Regions from separate parts of the Paenibacillus rhizovicinus genome, predicted to be linked through region 1. Evidence: riboswitches for the same ligand, from Rfam matches in the RefSeq annotation. Region 1 holds a riboswitch; each other region holds the start of a gene.
What was found. Region 1 has a riboswitch for cobalamin ahead of GZH47_RS25400 (LysR family transcriptional regulator). Riboswitches for the same ligand answer to the same signal wherever they lie in the genome.
Positions count from the first base shown of each region.

Region 1 (5,949 bases):
AGAAGATATCGCGCTTTTCAACGAGCTTTATAACGGCATCCTTTCCGCCAAAGGCAGCGTTAAAGTTATCGCGCAGACGTATTTCGGAGACGTTCGCGACTGCTATCAAGCCCTTCAAGCGCTTCCGTTCGACGGCATCGGCATCGACTTCGTCGAAGGCAAGCAGTCTTTGGAACTCGTGCGCAAGCATGGCTTCGCAAGTGACAAGGTGCTGTTCGCCGGCGTCCTCAACGGCAAGAACATCTGGAAGAACCAGTATAAGCAGACGATTGCCCTCGTTCGCGAAATCAGCAAGCATGCCAGCCAAATCGTAATCGGCGCTTCCTGCTCGCTGCTTCATGTTCCCTACACGATGAGGCACGAAACGAAGCTGACGGCCGCGAATAAGCAATATTTCGCGTTCGCCGAAGAGAAGCTGCGCGAGCTTGCGGATCTGAAGTCGATCTTGGAGCAATCGAACCCGGAAGCCTTCGCGCTCTATACGGAGAACGAGAAGCTGTTCAGCGTATCGCGCCTTGCGAACGACAACTCGGTTCAGAAGCGAGTAGCCGGTTTGACGGATGCCGACTTCACGAGATTGCCTGCCTTCGCCGAACGGGAAACCATTCAGAAGGCCAAGTTCAATCTGCCGCTCTTGCCTACGACGACGATCGGCTCGTTCCCGCAAACGGCTGAAGTCCGCGCAAACCGCGCAGCCTTTAAGAAAGGCAGCATCACCGAGGAACAGTACAAGCAGTTCAACTTTGACCGCATCGCAGAATGCATTGCGCAGCAGGAAGAAATCGGACTTGACGTCATTGTCCACGGTGAATACGAACGCAACGACATGGTCGAATACTTCGGCGAATGCTTGGACGGCTTCATCTTCACGGAGAACGCCTGGGTGCAGTCTTACGGAACGCGCTGCGTAAAACCGCCGGTCGTATGGGGCGACATTAGCCGCAGCAAGCCGATGACCGTTGAATATTCAGCGTTCGCGAAGAGCCGTACTAACAAGCTGGTCAAAGGCATGCTGACGGGTCCGGTCACGATCCTCAACTGGTCGTTCCCTCGCGAAGATATCACCCTGAAGGAAAGCGCGCTGCAGATCTGTCTTGCGATTCGCGACGAAGTACTCGATCTCGAAGCCAACGGCATCGAAATGATTCAGATCGACGAAGCCGCATTGCGCGAGAAGCTTCCATTACGTCATTCGGACTGGCAGAGCGAATACTTGAGCTGGGCGATTCCTGCCTTCAGACTCGTGCACAGCGGCGTGAAAGCCGAAACGCAAATTCATACCCATATGTGCTACAGCCAGTTCAGCGACATCATTCGCGATATCGATGCGATGGACGCCGATGTCATCACGTTCGAAGCGTCGCGCTCGGATCTGGCCATCATCGATGCCATTAACGAATGCGGCTTCCGTACTGAAGTCGGCCCCGGCGTCTACGACATCCATTCGCCTCGGATCCCTAGCGTCGACGAGCTCAAACAAGGACTTGACCGCATGCTGGGCAAGATCGACGTCTCCAAGCTATGGGTTAACCCGGACTGCGGACTTAAAACGCGCGGCGTCACGGAAACGTGGGCCAGCTTGAAGAACCTTGTCCAAGCAGCCAAGGAAGTACGGGCAACGCTGTAATGACGTACAAGAGGATGGGCTCAGTCGAGCCCATCCTCTTGATTTATGATCGGATAGCCGAAATCCGTAATGACGGTTTTGAGCTTCGTCACATAGGCGGCAGCCAGCTGGCTCAAGCTCGCCTTCTGATTCACGATGTAACCTACCTGAATGTTCTCATCCGTACGAAGCCGCACCGATTTGATTTGCTCCCCGTTCAGATCCTTGTTCAGTACGCCCGAGCTGATCGTATAGCCGTTAAGCCCGATCAGCAGGTTGAATAACGTGGCGCGGTCGCTGACCAGTATTTTCTTCTTGTACGTTCGCGTGCTGAGTATCTCCTCCGCGAAGTAGAAGGAATTATATTCGCCTTGCTCGAAAGCCAAGCACGGGAAATCATCCAAATCCTCGATGTCCAGCAACGACTTGGAAGCAAGCGGATGCTCTTCGCTAATGAATACGTGCGCTTCCGCTTGGAACAACGCATGAAAGCGAAGCTCGTTGTCTTTTAATAGCTTCTGAATGACTTTTCGGTTGAATTCGCTCATATAGATGATTCCGAGCTCGCTTTTCATATTCCGCACGTCTTCGATAATTTCATGGGTTCGCGTTTCGCGCAGCGTACACTCGTACTCGTCCACGTCAAGCTCCTTCAGCAGTCCGACGAAAGCCTGCACGGAGAAGGCGTAATGCTGCGTGGAGATCGAGAACAACTTCTTCGAAGGCTTACGATTCATGTACCGCTGTTCGAGAAGCTCGGCTTGCTCCACGACTTGCCTGGCGTAGGATAGAAACTCCGCTCCGTCGCCGGATAGCACGATTCCCTTGGACGATCGTAGGAAGATCTCGATACCGGATTCCGCCTCGATCTCTTTCACCGCGTTGGACAAGCTCGGCTGCGAAATAAACAACCGCTTGGCCGCTTCGCTGATAGAGCCGCAGCTAACGATGGTCAGAATATATTTCAATTGCTGCAAGGTCATTGAGTTTCCCCTTTTGCTTCGGATTTTATCGCCTCTTCAATAAAACATGTCTTCGTTACTCGTATGCTTTGATTCGGCAAAGCGCCAGGAAATTCCCTGCATCTGCCGACAACAATAAAAAGCGTCCTCCCGCTGCAATAGGGAAAGACGCCTTCATATGCGTACATCATGACGGTTCATCTAACACCTCCCTATCTCCCGTAGGTAAAGCAGTGCTGTCAGAACGGGCAGGTCTCCTGGCTCCGGAATCGTCACTCGGCAGCGGCCTTCCCGATCCATGCTGATCAGTGGCCGGATGAGCTGCCTGCTCCTCCGTTACAGTGGCGGGACCGCGTCGGCATTGCACCGAACTTCCCTTTTAAGTCGGAACGACAAGCATGCTCGCCGATCAGACACCTGTTCTCGATTATGCGATTGGGCCGGTAAAGGATATTCATCTATTAAGATAACATACCTGGACGGTTATCACACGATTCCATTTTCTTTATAAACCAATTCCTCTAATGAAACAGGATAAATGGATTTTATGAGCTCTAAGACAGCCTTTGCATAATCCTGGATTTCTTTCTGCGCGTCATGCTCTAATCGTTGCGCCAAGAAGTGAGCAACCGATTGAAAGGATGCCGTCCAATACCAACGAACATACATGCCATAGGCCGGCAGGAACAATCGTGCTTGCTCCGCACATATTCCATCTTTCAAAGCTTGATCATACTTTGTCATCCCTAGTTCGATGTAGGACAACAACGCCTGCGTATGTTTCTCGCCAAGCTCCCAAGAAATAATGTCGCCGCTGCCTTGTTTGGAGTTCTCAGGCTTGGATCTCCATTCATCCGCCTTCGGCGTATAAAAAGCCGGTTCTTCGGTTATGTATCGACGACTCGATTCGTTCCAAGCATCCAAACTGAGCAATGCATCATACATAGGGCAAGTCACCGCATCTGAAGGAGTAAGGTTCAGGAATTATATGAGCGTGAATTTAGGGAAAATGACCGCATAAATCACCTCGAAAGTTGGTCACAACTGGTTTTAGACAATATCATCACTTGCAGCCATTAAAACAGAAAAGAGGGGCTAAAGATATTAGACTCATTAAGTTCTTTGCTCGTGAAGGCCATACCTCACCTTTCAGACATGCATTTCTGCAATTTGAAGTGTATGCACCTCTCATGGTTGCAAGGCAATGGTAAATTTTTTCGTGGCTATATGATATAATTTATATTGGAATACAACAATACAATATAGGAGTGGTCAAAATTATTTATTCTATTGGATCTAAAAAAGGTAAAATCGTGCTAAAGTGTGAAGATTGCGGTGAAATCAGAGAGACGCAACGCAACACAGCCATTTTAGAAAAAGAGGAACATCCTTGTAGGGCTTGCAGCAACAAGAGAAACGGCAAGAATAAAATAGGCAAACCGTCTTGGAACTCAGGTCACAGAAAGCCTCAAGATGAGCGTCAATTAGGTTCAATATATCAAAATCATCATGGATACTATGAAATTTATTTGGCAGGTGATTCTGTTAAATACGGTAGAAAAGATGGATATGTCCTAATGCATCGCAAAGTCGTACAGGATAATATTGAGCGACCATTAGGTGAAAAAGAACTTATTCACCATATCGACGGAAATAAACTCAACAATGATCTGAGCAATCTTTTTCTATGTTCTTCTATGTCTCATCACAGAGATATACATAATAGCCTAGAAGAGGTTGCGTTCCAACTATACCATTTAGGACTAATTACATTTGACCATGAAAATCAAAGTTACAAGTTAGCCCCCTCGGTTAGCAATGACCGTGTGGACGCGTGTGAATTCAGGAAACGCCTAAGGCCAATTAAAGGCTATGATAATCCTGAGCCAAGTCTAAACTAATATAAGTATAGTTTAGAAAGGTGCAACGACTATCCCGTAAGGGAGTAGGGATTAAGCGATCTCGAAGCGCTCGGCATCCCTTGTGGATGATGATATAGTCTGTCCTCATAGGAAACTATGAGAGAATATGTGGATGCGACATATTCGTAACATAAGAGGGAAGTATGTAATTGGCTCGGATCATATTATGGATAGTTGGAATGAATCTTCTCTGCCTGGTTCCAATGAATGGCGCTCTGCTCCTGAGAATAGCAAGCATCGGAACCTTTGGCTATTATATTTCAAACTTAAACCATCCATAAAGTGTAAGTTTTAATGTCACTTCTTCATGTTTTCCGTTAGGTTAGTCCACGCTAACTCAAATGAAACTTAAGAGTTATTTGATGGTCTGTTGCACCCGTATCGTTTAAAATTCGATCATCGCTGTTTTACCCTGTGCTTTCTTTAGACGTAGGCGCTTTTGGGGGCTCGCTCCCCGAATCTTGAGAAGGCGATTCCGTTCGCCGCTTTTCCAGTATGAGCTTGCCTGCAGACTGCGCTAACAACGCGGCGACGATGGCCATTCCCGCCAACGTCCACAGGGCCTCCCGCTTTCGTTCGGGCGCGCGGTCGAAGTGGGCGTGTCCCAGTCGTTGCGGCGCATGCTTCATCAACGCCAGCAATAGTTCCGGATTATCTTGCTTGCCGCCGGCATTGAGGCGGAAGCCGTTGTTCTGGCCAGTACTGTCGAGTCCGTCCTTAACCGTCAGCGTCACGTCGATGCCAAGCTGCGCGGAAATATGCAGCAGCGACTTGGAGAATGCCCCGTATGGGAAAGCTAACACATGATTCGGAGAGCCAAGTTCCCGTTCCAGAATAACATTCGCTTGCTCCAAATCGGCTTTCACTCGCCGTTCGTATTCGCTTTCCGTCTCCCGTCTGCCTAGCTCTTTCAAGTAAATGCGTCCGGTCAATGCGGCAATCATGTGCTTGCCTTTCGCATCCGTAGGCGCGTACCGATGAGAATCGAACGAATGGCTGTAGAATGAAATCCCGTTCCGGCTCATCTCTTTCACCTGGCTCCAATTCAACTTGGGAACCCCGGCTTCCTTCGGGTTACCCACCGTGCAGACGTTCAGAAAACTGGTCGCCGGCGCCTCGTATTTGCTCAAAATCGGATACGCGTACTGGTAAAAAGACGCATAGCCATCATCGAATGTCAGCAATACCGCGTTATTCGGAACAGGGGCTCCGCGCAGGATGAAATCGCGATACTGATCCATCGTGATCCAATGAAAATTGTTGGCTTTCATTAATTCGAGCTGGCGCTCGAATTTAGCAGCGGATAACGCGCCGATATCGTGCGGTACTTGTTCGACTTCGTGATACATCAGCACAAGCACGCGATTCTTATAGTAGGTGGCGTGGGGTTCGTCGGGGCCGGGACGCAGCCCGCTGAACAGCGGCGCAGCTGTCTCCGAATTAACGGCAATCGACGCGC
Region 1 is NZ_CP048286.1:5,701,396-5,707,344, reverse strand. Features, by position in the region: gene metE (5-methyltetrahydropteroyltriglutamate--homocysteine S-methyltransferase) at 1-1,627, shown strand, start outside; gene GZH47_RS25400 (LysR family transcriptional regulator) at 1,648-2,589, opposite strand; cobalamin riboswitch at 2,799-3,004, opposite strand; gene GZH47_RS25395 (FAD-dependent thymidylate synthase) at 3,055-3,513, opposite strand; partial or broken gene GZH47_RS25390 (hypothetical protein) at 3,636-3,773, shown strand; gene GZH47_RS25385 (HNH endonuclease) at 3,837-4,469, shown strand; gene GZH47_RS25380 (polysaccharide deacetylase family protein) at 4,898-5,949, opposite strand, start outside.

Region 2 (5,949 bases), 2.1 Mb from region 1:
TTATTCCGCATTGCGGGGCATACCCGTTCCGGCTTTCATCGAGGAGCCGGTGCTGCAGCTGCTGCTGGCGTCGATCGTGCAATTTTTTATCGGGATGCCGTTTTATTTCGGCGCGTATTATGCGCTGCGGGAACGGACGGCGAATATGGACGTGCTGGTGGCGATCGGCACGACCGCTGCTTACGTATACAGCTATGCGGCCATGTTGGCCGGGGGAGCGCTATATTTCGAGACGTCGGCCGTCGTTATTACGGCCGTGCTGATCGGCAAGCTGCTGGAAGCGACGGCTTCGGAGCGGGTCATGAAGGAAGGCGACGGCTTCGCCTCGCTGCAGGCGAAAGAAGCGATTGTCGTGCGCGGCGGAATTACGGAACGGATTCCGCTTGACCGGCTGCGGGTAGGCGATCAGCTTCTGGTCGAAGCGAATGAACATTTGCCCGCGGACGGGCTTGTGATCGAAGGGGAATCGACGCTGGACGAGTCGTTTCTGACCGGCGAGAGCGGGCTTGTGAAGCGGGCGGCCGGAGATCGCGTATTCGCCGGCACCACCGTCAGGGGGCAGGCGCTGCGGCTGCAGGTGCTCGCGACGGGACGCAATACGATGCTCAGCCGGATTGCAGCCATCACGCGTCAGGCGCAGGCGACCAAATCGTCCATCGGGCGCCGAGTCGACCGGCTGGCAGCCGTATTCGTTCCGGTTATGATGCTGCTCTCCCTGGGAACGCTCTTGCTGTGGCTGCTCTTGCTCAATCCGGGCGATTGGAAGACCGCATCCATCCACGCGCTCGCCGTGCTGCTCGCCGCTTGTCCTTGCGCCCTCGGGCTGGCTGCGCCGATCTCGCTCGTGCTGGCGACGGGCAAGCTCGCAAGGCGCGGCATCGTATTGAAAGAAGCAAGCGCACTGGAAAGGCTGGCGCAGCTGGATCTGATCGTTCTGGATAAGACGGGCACGTTGACGGAAGGCAAGCCGGCCGTAACAGGCGTTTCTGCGCTGAACGGCGCGCCGAATACGCTGCTCCGCTTGGCGGCTGCCGCGGAGGAGCGGTCGCAGCATCCGTTCGCGGATGCAATCCGGGAATCGGCCCGGCGCGCGGGGCTCGTGCTGCCGGCTTCGTCCGCGCATGTCGCCTATCCCGGCAAAGGGATCGAGGCGATCGTCGAAGGGAAATCAATCGTGGTAGGCAACGCCGCGCTTGCAGCCGAACGGTCATGGTCGATCCACCGGGCGCTTCACGGATTCGCGGAACCGAAGGAGAAGTCGGGTGAAACGGTCGTTTATGTGTTCGTCGACGGCGTGAATACCGGCGCCTTCGCATTGTCCGATTCTGTTAAACGCACGTCGAGGGAAGCGGTAGAAGGGCTGGTCGACGAAGGCGTCCACGTGCTGCTGGCAACGGGCGATCATCCGTCCGCCGCGGCCAAGGCTGCGGCATTGGCCGGCATTGACGACGTACATGCCTCCTTGCTTCCGGAGCATAAAGCGGCACTGATTCGCAAGCTGCAGGGGGATGGGCATGTGGTCGCGATGGCCGGGGACGGCTGGAACGACGCGCCCGCTCTGGCAGCGGCGGATATCGGCATCGCCATGGGCGGCGGCACGGAGGCCGCGCTGGACGCGGGCGATATGACGCTGCTCCGGTCACGGTTGACGGGAATCTCCGAAGCGCTGCTGATCAGTCGATTGACGGTGCGCAACATCCGCCAAAACCTCGGTTTTGCCTTTCTGTACAATGCCGTTATTATTCCGTTCGCGGCGATCGGCGGCATCGAGCCGTGGATGGCGGGAACGGCGATGGCGCTTAGTTCCGTATCGGTGGTCGGCAATGCGCTTCGGTTGAACGGGCAGATGAGGCGCAAGCTGGATCGGCGGCTATTGACCTAGGCGGGTACGTACGGCTTCCCGCTTGCTTGCGGGCGACGGCTAGAACGGCTGCCGCAGCAAACAAAGCGGTTCGGCTGCGTGCGGCGCGGGTTTCTCTGAGGCGGGTCAATGGAATACCTCCAAATGCTTAGTGGGCGGCTCGGAATTGCGATAGGTCATTCTTATGTGCCATACCCCGGCCATTAGACCTCTTTTTCCCATGCGCTTTTATAGACATCCCATACCGAGGGTGGTATAGTTTACACGGAATAGCAAATTGCATAGCTGTTGTTACAGGTGCTGAAATCGCGAACGATGCGAGTGTAAGCTTAAAAGGGAAGACCGGTGTGAAACCGGCACGGACCCGCCACTGTAAGGAGTGCCGCGGCTGCTTGATCGGCCCAGGCAAAGCATCAGGATGAAGTCACTGGACGCACGAAGTCCGGGAAGACCCTGATGTCTCGCTCCAAGTCAGGAAACCTGCCTGTAATGCGTAACGCTACCTACGAGGACTTAGGGAGGTGTTAGAAATATGGCAATGACACGGATTCGTACGCGAAATCCGTCGCTGCGCAGGCGCGGCGTTCATTGGCAGCCGTTCATGGGGACGCGAGCATTTCTGACACTTTAGTCGGAAATGCTTTTTTTTGTTGCCAATCAAGTAGCAGGTTGGGAGAAAGGAAATCAGCGATATGGGAGAGAGAACTATGAATGGGAAATGGAAACTAGCTTCAATCCGTAAAGTCGGCTTCATCTTAATAACGGCAGCGATTGTGCTGGCGACAGCAGCTTGCGGAACGAAAGAGACGAACGACAGCGGAGCGGCGAACAATGCGCCGTCCTCGAATACAGCGAATAAGCCGGAAGATGCTGCTGCCAACGGCGGCAATCAGGCGGCAGCGAACGCCGGCGATGCGGGAACCGCGGCGCAAGCCACCGTATATCCGCTTACGGTGAAGGACGTTACGAACACCGAGCTGACGTTCAGCGCGGCGCCGCAGCGGATCATCACGTTGGTGCCGAGCGAGACGGAAATCGTGTATGCGCTGGGCGCGGGCGATAAAATCGCGGGTGTCGACAACTATTCCAATTATCCGAAAGAAGCGGCGGATAAGCCGAAAATCGGGGACATGAACGCGGATATCGAGAAAATCGTCTCGTTAAAACCGGATCTCGTTCTGGCATCCTACACGATGAGTCAAGCCGTGGTCGACAAGCTGCGTTCGTTGAAGCTGCCGGTCTATGCAACGGATCCGAAGACATACGACGCCGTAATCGAGAAAGTGAAGCAAATCGGCGCGATTCTCGACAAGCCGAAGGAAGCGGCTGCAGTAGCCAATCATATGGAGCAAGTGCGCACGCAGGTGACGGATGCGGTCAAGGATGCGCCGAAGCCGAATGTCTACTTGGAATTCGCGCCGGGCTGGACAGTCGGCAAGGGAGAGTTCCTGGATGAGATCATTACGCTGGCAGGCGGAACGAATATCGCAACCGAACCGAATTGGTACGAAATCGATCCCGAGGTTGTCGTGAAGGCGAATCCCGACGCGATCATCTACGCGTCGATGACCGTCAAAGAAGGCGAGAAAAATCCGATTCTCACGGCAATCGAAACGCGTCCGGGCTGGAATGTCATTAATGCCATTAAAGATAAAAAAGTGTTTGAAGTCGACCAGGATCCGTTAACGCGCGTAGGTCCGCGCCTCGCCGACGGTCTGCTGGAAGTGGCGAAGAAGCTGCATCCGGATCTGTTCAAGTAAGATGCGAGCGAAATTAGTCCTGTATGGAGGAGCAGCGATGCTTCTCTTACTCGCATCTATCGTCGTCAGTCTCTCGATCGGCTCGTCCGGCCTGCCGCTGAGAGACGTTTGGGGGATCCTCCTTCATCAGCTGCCTTGGATGCCCGACGCAAGTACCAAATGGGATGCCGGAGACATCGCGATCGTGACGCAGCTGAGACTGTCGCGTGTCGTTCTCGGCGTGCTGATCGGCGCTTGTCTTGCTTTGGCAGGAGCCGGATTCCAGGGCGTGCTTCGCAATCCGCTTGCCGACCCGTTCACGCTCGGCGTCGCTTCGGGCTGCTCCGTGGGCGCTGCGTTCATGATCGTCTTCGGCCTTCAATCGGCAATCGGCCTGTGGTCGGTCCCGCTGGTTGCGTTCGGAACCGGGATGGTAACGCTGTTGATCGTGTTCGGGCTCTCGCGGGCAAGAGGATCGATGAACGTGGAAACGCTGATTTTGTCGGGCGTCATCGTGCAGGCTTTCCTGGGGGCGCTCGTTTCCTTCATGGTGACGCTGTCGCAAAGCGTCGTTAACGAAGCGATGTTTTGGCTGATGGGCAGCCTCAGCGGGCGGAGCTGGGAGCACGTGAAGCTGATCGCGCCGTTCCTGATCGTCGGACTGCCCGTTATGATTCGCTATTCACAGCATTTGAATTTGTTCACATTCGGCGAGCGTCATGCGGCGCATCTCGGCGTTAACGTCGAGCGCACGAAACTAATCGTCCTGCTTACTTCCACGTTATTGACGGCAGTTGCCGTTTCCGTCGCAGGCGTCGTCGGTTTCGTCGGACTGGTCGTGCCGCATCTGATTCGTCTGCTCGTCGGACCGGATTATCGCATCATCGTTCCGCTATCCGCGATCGGAGGCGGCTTCTATCTGGTTTGGGCGGACACGCTCGCGAGAACGGCGCTTAGTCCCAAAGAAGTCTCGCTTGGCATCGTGACGGCGTTGATCGGTGCTCCTTTCTTCGCGTATTTGCTTTATCGGCGCAAGGTGCAGCAGGGAGGCAGCGCATCATGATCGAGGCGAAATCGGCAGCGATGGCCATTGCGGGCCGGAAGATACTTAATGATATTAATCTCTTGTTCGAGAAAGGCGCGATGTACGGCATTATCGGACCGAACGGCGTCGGCAAATCGACGCTGCTGCGGCTGCTGTCGGGCACGGAGAAACCTTCGTCGGGCGAGATACTGCTCGATGGCCGGCCGGCTGCGGTCTACAAGCGCAAGGAGCTGGCCAAGAAAGTCGCCGTGCTGCAGCAGGGCGGTTTGCCCCCGGTCGGATTTACGGTGCGCGAAGCCGTTCGCATGGGGCGGTTCCCCTATCAAAATTGGCTTGGCGAAGAATCGTTCGAAGGCGAAGAGATCGTCGAGCGGGTGCTGGAGGATATGGGTTTGCTCGAGCTGCAGGATCGCCGGATCGACGGACTGAGCGGCGGCGAGCGTCAACGCGTCGCGCTCGCGAAGGTGATGGCGCAGGAGCCCGAGCTGCTGCTGCTGGATGAACCAACCACGTATTTGGACATCGGTTACCAGCTGCAATTGCTGGATACGGTGAAGCGCTGGCAGAAGGAACGGCGATTGACCGTCGTGGCCGTGCTGCATGATCTGAACTTGGCAGCGCATTACTGCGATCGGCTGTTAGTGCTCCATGAAGGCATCGTCGACGCGTTCGGGTCGCCGCTTGAAGTCGTCACGCCCGAGCTGATCCGCCGCGTGTTCGGGGCGAGCGCCATCGTGCTCCCGCATCCCGAAACAGGCGTACCGCAGCTGCTGTTGCGACCGGATGCCGCGCCAATGGCAGACAGAGATCTATATAGTTGAAGTGGGAAGTCGAAAGTTGATAGTCGAATGTTGAAAGGAAGAGATAGGAATGAACGAATTAAAATTAACGACATTAATCAATGAAATCGAAGACTTGAACGCAGCGGCTATGGCAGATGCCTTGCAGCATTTAAACAATTTGACGAAGCCGCCCGGCAGTCTTGGCCGCTTGGAGGACATCGCTATTCGGGCCGCCGGCATTTCTGGGGAAATCGCGGCGGATTTCTCGAAGCGTGCCGTCATCGTTATGGCCGGCGACCACGGCGTTTGCGAAGAGGGAATCAGTGCTTTCCCGGCTGAAGTGACGCCGCAGATGGTGCTGAATTTCTTGGCCGGAGGCGCAGCCGTCAACGTGCTTGCCCGCGGTGCGCAGGCGGATGTATTCTGCGTCGATATGGGCGTCAATGCCGATTTGAAACATGAAGCGCTCATCAGCTGCAAAACCCGCAAAGGAACGGCGAACATGACGCGCGAAGCGGCCAT
Region 2 is NZ_CP048286.1:772,637-778,585, reverse strand. Features, by position in the region: gene GZH47_RS03470 (heavy metal translocating P-type ATPase) at 1-1,882, shown strand, start outside; cobalamin riboswitch at 2,140-2,363, shown strand; gene GZH47_RS03465 (ABC transporter substrate-binding protein) at 2,569-3,621, shown strand; gene GZH47_RS03460 (FecCD family ABC transporter permease) at 3,623-4,663, shown strand; gene GZH47_RS03455 (ABC transporter ATP-binding protein) at 4,660-5,466, shown strand; gene cobT (nicotinate-nucleotide--dimethylbenzimidazole phosphoribosyltransferase) at 5,516-5,949, shown strand, end outside.
Region 2: it holds a riboswitch for cobalamin, as region 1 does, so the genes downstream of both, GZH47_RS03465 (ABC transporter substrate-binding protein) here and GZH47_RS25400 (LysR family transcriptional regulator) in region 1, are expected to answer to the same signal.

Region 3 (5,949 bases), 1.9 Mb from region 1:
CGATTTTGTACCGTATCGTTCCGGGCGGCTGGTTCAGCACGATGCCGATTTGCGCGCTGCTTAATTCGCCCAGCACTTTCATCAGCAGAATGCAGCGCAATTCTTCCGGCAGCCCGTTGATATGCGTCTCTATATCCCTCAAGCGCTCCCGCCCCGCAAGCACGCCGGAGAGATCTTCGGCGCTTGCGCCGTCTCCGGCGGATGCTGCCTTCAGCTGCAAACCCACCTTGTTTCGGTGCGCGCTGCGCCGATAATGATCCTTGAGTCCATTGGAAGCAATCGAGAATATCCAATAGAGCCGCTCCTCCGGAGGGATTTTCGCAACGATTTCGATGCGGTTCCATATTTTGAGGAAGCTGTCTTGAAGCAAATCCGCGGCGAGCTCCTTATGGTTCGTTCGGCCGAACAGATAGGAGTAAATCGCCTTCGAATGCGCGGCATACAATTCCCGAAACAAGTCCTTGTTCATCAGGCACCTGGCGCGTCCGCGTCATCTTTCCCGGTAATATCGCCGAGTTTGACTTCAGCGAGCAATTGAAGCAGCGGAACGAGCGGTTTCGGCGCCGTCAGGTTGCCGATCAAGATCAGTTCGCTGACTTTCTGTTTCATCAGCGCGATGTCAACGTCCTGCTCGATTTCGTAATTGCCCACAAGCGCCATCGACATCGGACTGTCGATCAGCTCGAAGAAGGATCTGGAGAAGCTGTCGTTGCCGATGAAGATACGGGGCGCATCCGACTTATAATAAATAATTTGGCCGGTTAACCGCGTGAGTTTGGCGCTAAGCAGCGCTTCGGATCCTTTCGGCGCCAAGATTTGCCCGGCTATAATGATATCTCCGTACCCCACGTTTACGATCGGAGACGAAATAACGACTTGACCCGCAATGACGAGAATATCGTCGGGAGAGCCGCCCGCATTGGAGAAGACCTCGCCGCTTAACGTGAGCTGACCGGTATACAATTTCATTTTGGCATCGGGGTTCGTCGGTTCGGGCAGCGATACGGTCAGGCCGACATTTCGTTGAGGAACCTTCATCAGCGCATCCGACAACGACTGCGGTACGAGTATAAGTCCGACGTTCTGAATGAGCGCGATGCCCGACAATTCATCCGTTTTCTTCCCCGTTAGATCGAGCATGCCTAAATTTTCAATGGTTACGCCTTGGCCTTGCGTGATCGATTCCATTTCTAATTCCTCCATCCGTTAGTGGCTTACAACTAGAATAACGTTTACATCGGCCAACTGTTGGCGTTTTTCATTAAAAAAACAAAAAAACCCTGAAACGTCATGCAGCATGAACGCCTCAGGGGTATCTCTTCCTTATTGTTGCAGCAAGTAAAACTCGCGGTAGAGCTGCAGCAGCTCGGACTCTTTCTCCCCAATAAGCCGGGAAAGCTCCTCCAATCGATACGCTGCAGCGTTGCGGCCGCCGTTCGTCCCATCGTCATTCGCATGATCGGTTCCATCCGGGAAGGCAGCAGCCGAATCAAGTTCCCGTTCATTGCGCAGCTTCATGTTGTAGCCGAACGTAATGGTCACCCATTCATCGGCTTCTGCCCGTCCGAGCGCGCGATAGATTTCGATATATTTCTCAAATATGGAACTGACGGTTTGCCTGCGCTCCCAGCCCATCATCCCCATCGTATCTTTCGCGTGGTATACGGCCTGCATCAGCTGAAAGTCGTTCAGCTTGCCGCGCGTGCGCTCAATCTGCTCCATCTCCTGAATGAAGACAGAGAAGATCTGATAAAATAGCTCCGATTCTTTGATCATCTCTTGTTCCGTAATGATAGGCCGGTCCATAGCCGCTCCCCCTCCCTTACGTCCTATCCGTAACCGTTGCCCGCTCTCTATTAACCCGTTATATAACATTCGCAGCATTTTCGAGATTTCAGGTCATTCTCGACGGTTGGATGAAATTGGATGCGAGGAAGCGATAGGACGAAGCAGCTTTTCCGCCTCTCTATCAATGACGCAAGGCCCGCGAATAACGCGGACCTTGCGTTAGACTTCTTTATTTGGCGCTGTTCTGGCCGTCTTGCTTGTACGCATGCGCCCGCATGGCGACGACGACTGCCATTTCGCGGGTAACGGATTCGCGAGGGGCAAAGAGGTTATCCGATCCCCGCATCAATTGCAGTGCCGCGATCGTCTGCACGTCGGATTTGGCCCAAGCGGATATGAGGTCCGTATCTTTAAGCGGCGCGGACAATGTGGCTGGCGGGTTGAACGGCACTTTGCCCGGCATAAGGAGCTAAGGCCGTCAACGTCATGCCGGTCATGTCCGGGTCGCTCGCGCTAGGCGTCCAGTTGAAGCCGCCGTCGGGGTTTACTTTGGACAATACGGCTTCAACGAGCTTCTCCCTCGTCCATACCGCATTGTCGGGTACCGCGTAATGGCCGCTGTCTAATGCAAGGAGTGCGAAATCCAATCCGTTCAACGTGCTGATCGCGGGATAGGAATAAATTTGTTCGACCAAATTGTAGCCGGCGAATTTGGTCGCATCCTGATGCGCCGCGGTCATGCCGATCACCGTACGCTCGTAGTCGGTGGCCGACGTGAAAGTGCCGTGATTGGCTGCCAGTTTCTTATAGAGCGCAGAGCTGTATTTGCTCGGGATCGCCTTGCCGGCGGCAGATAATCCGGCAGCCTGCCAGTCATCCAGATTGGCGGTACCCAGCACCGCTTGCGAGACGCTAGCGATGGCGGCTTCTACTTGCTGAAGCAGCGAGTCATTCGCGGGTTCCGGATCATCGGCATACACCTTGTACGCGGGACCAATGGCAGTCATGAATAATACAGCCGCCAGCATAATGGTCAACCATCGCCCGTTTATTTTTCTTGCATGGTCATTTGTTGCATGAGTTCCCATTCCCATCCTCTTCTCTACTCGATATAGCTAGTCTTGCACACGGTTTGCAAACCTTCGCCGACAAACAAAAAAACCGCCCTGAATAGGGCGGTTCAAATAAATGCAATACAAAGAGAACCACATTGGCAATGAAAGCTCTACCGCTTCCATTCCGGCGCATGCGTTTCCAAGATCATTTCCAATTCCCACCCCCCGGAGAATTAAGAAACATTCGCGTATAGGCAGGTCTCCTGGCTTATGAATCATCGCTTCTCCAGCCTTCCCGGTTCTTCAAGAACCAGTGGCACCGTGTGGAGTCGCTCCTCAATTACAGTGGCGGGACCGCGCCGGATTTTAACCGGACTTCCCTTTTAAGCAGGCTTGTCAGCTGACAACCTGCACCTTTACGGATCGAAAGTATTCAATTTTCCTGATAATCATAACGGCTTTTGAGAGAGATGTCTATCTCTATTATCAGGACCCTCCCGTTGGGAGAGTCCTGTCCGATACGTTTGCGCTAGATTCGGCTGCCTTTGAAAGGCGCCATTCCGTTCGACGGACCGAAGGTAACATTCGGTTTGACCTCGAAGACGATGTCGCTGCCGTCCAATCGGCAATTCAGCGCGTGGCAGAACGGCGTCTCCAGATAACGGATCGTTAATTCCAGGGAATCCGCGTCGATCCACGAGAAACTGGCTGCGATTCGCTGTTCTACGCCTTGGTTCATCCGGGACACTTGTTCGATCCAAAGTTCCCGGCCGCAACGAAACTGGTGATCCCCGTCCGGTTCGCGCATCTCGATCACGGCTTCGTTCTCTTCGAAGCGAATGTCGAACGTCTCCCATTTGAACATATTTTCGTCCAACCGGTAACTTCCGGCGATATCGCTTTCTCGCGGAGAAGAAGCCGCATGTATGGGAGCTGGAATAGCCAGCTGCCGGATCTGCTCGGCTAGCCGGGCTGCCGCTTCCCCATCTTCCGCCAACGGCGCCGCATCCATGGCTGGCAGCAGATGCGTCCATGCGGCGTTCATGACGCCTTGCATGTCGTTGGTTCCGGAAGTGATGGCCAAGACGGCTTGTTGCTGCGGCATGACGATGCAGAATTGTCCGAACGCTCCGTCCCCGCGATACGATTCATGCCGGCATTGCCAGAATTGATAGCCGTACCCTTGCGCCCAATCGCTCTCGCCGCCATCTCCATTCTCGATTTGCTTGGAAGTCGCTTCCGCGATCCACTCCTCGGAAATGATACGTGCTCCGTTCCACAGCCCTTTCTGCAGATACAGCTGTCCGAACTTGGCGATGCTCTCCGTGGTCAGACTGAGTCCCCATCCGCCCGAGGCAATGCCTCGCGGGCATGTTTCCCATGTCGCGCCGTAGATCCCGAGCGGATCCAATAGGCGAGGCTGCAAATACTCGAGAAGAGATTGGCCGGTCACTTTGTGCAAGATGGAGGATAGCATATACGTGGCTCCGCTGTTATACACGAAATGCGTTCCCGGCTCATGCTCGACCGGTCTCGCCAGGAATGCTTCCGCCCAATTACCGTTGGTTTGCTTGAAGAGCGCATCGGTCGTATCTTGCGCGTGCCCCGTGCCCATCATCAATAAATGGCGAATGTTCATGTGCAGCAAGTTCGGCGACGCATCGCCCGGCGTTTCGTCCGGGTAGTACGACACCACTCGATCGTCCAGCGACAGAAGTCCTTCCGATACGGCGAATCCGATCGCCGTGGACGTGAAGCTCTTGCTTAGCGAGAACAGCAGATGCGGCAGTTCGGCCGCATACGGCCGCCACCAGCCTTCGGAGACGACGAATCCGTTCCTGACCAGCATGAAGCTGTGCAGCTCGAGATTTTGCGTGCGTATCGTTTCCAGGAAATCCGAAATGGCCGACGAGGGGATGCCTTGCGTTTCCGGCTGGCTTCGAGGTAAAACAACTTCGTCCTGCGTGCTTACGCGCATGTTATGCCGCTCCTTCCCATGAACAAGTTATGGTCTAACGGAAGTTCCATCCGGCGTACGGGCCAGCGTCCATTCTGGCAGACGGTTGTGGCACGGGTAGTCGGCTGCCTTCTTCTCATCGATATCGATGCCGAAACCAGGCTTATCGTTCGGGTACGCATAGCCGTTCCGGAGTTCCGGGCAGCCCGGGAATACGTCTTGGATTTTCTCCGAGAAGCCGTACCACTCTTGAATGCCGAAGTTGATCGAGCTGACATCGAGATGCAGATTGGCCGCGTGTCCGACCGGCGATACGTCGCCAGGGCCATGCCAAGCGGTGCGAACGCTGAACGCTTCGCATAAGGTGGCGAGCTTCTTCGCCGGCGTCAGCCCGCCGATCGCGCTGATATGGCAGCGAATGAAGTCGATCAGCCTGTTCTGGATAAGCGGCGTCCATTCCCGCGGATGCGTGAACAGCTCGCCCATGGCGATCGGGGTCGATGTCTGGCTGCGCAGCGTCTCGAACCAGTCCAGCTGTTCGGGCGCCAGCGGATCCTCCAGGAAGAACAGCCGGTACTCCTCGAGCTGTCTGGCCAGCCGGACGGCCTCGATCGGAACGAGCCGTTCGTGAATATCATGCAGCAGCTCGATCTCCGGGCCTACCGCGCTGCGGATGTGCTCGAACATGCGCGGTACGCTGCGAAGATAGGCGCCCGGATCGAAATACGCGCCTGGCAGCGCATTGTCCGGCTGGTGAAGCTGATGACCCCGGCCGCCATAGCCGCCCATCTGAACGCGAATGTAGCGAAGTCCCTGTTCCATGAACTTGCGCACGTTGTCTTCGACTTCCCGCTCGTCCCGGCCGTCGGCATGCCGGTAGACCGCCGCAGCTTCCCGGCATTTGCCGCCCAGCAGCTGGTAAACGGGCAGTCCTGCGGTTTTCCCTTTAATATCCCATAGCGCCATGTCGATCCCGGACAATGCATTGTTCAGTACGGGCCCGTTGCGCCAATAGGAGCTGACCATCGCGGATTGCCAGATATCTTCGATGCGGTGCGGATCTTTGCCGATCAGGAACGGTTTCAAGTATTGCTCGATCGCCGTAGCGACCGCAAGGTAGCGCTGCGTGAAGGTCGCGCAGCCAAGTCC
Region 3 is NZ_CP048286.1:555,317-561,265, forward strand. Features, by position in the region: gene GZH47_RS02535 (RNA polymerase sigma factor) at 1-469, opposite strand, end outside; gene GZH47_RS02540 (hypothetical protein) at 469-1,188, opposite strand; gene GZH47_RS02545 (hypothetical protein) at 1,324-1,806, opposite strand; gene GZH47_RS02550 (S-layer homology domain-containing protein) at 2,018-2,251, opposite strand; gene GZH47_RS02555 (hypothetical protein) at 2,199-2,795, opposite strand; cobalamin riboswitch at 3,080-3,276, opposite strand; gene GZH47_RS02560 (serine hydrolase domain-containing protein) at 3,373-4,821, opposite strand; gene GZH47_RS02565 (enolase C-terminal domain-like protein) at 4,849-5,949, opposite strand, start outside.
Region 3: it holds a riboswitch for cobalamin, as region 1 does, so the genes downstream of both, GZH47_RS02555 (hypothetical protein) here and GZH47_RS25400 (LysR family transcriptional regulator) in region 1, are expected to answer to the same signal.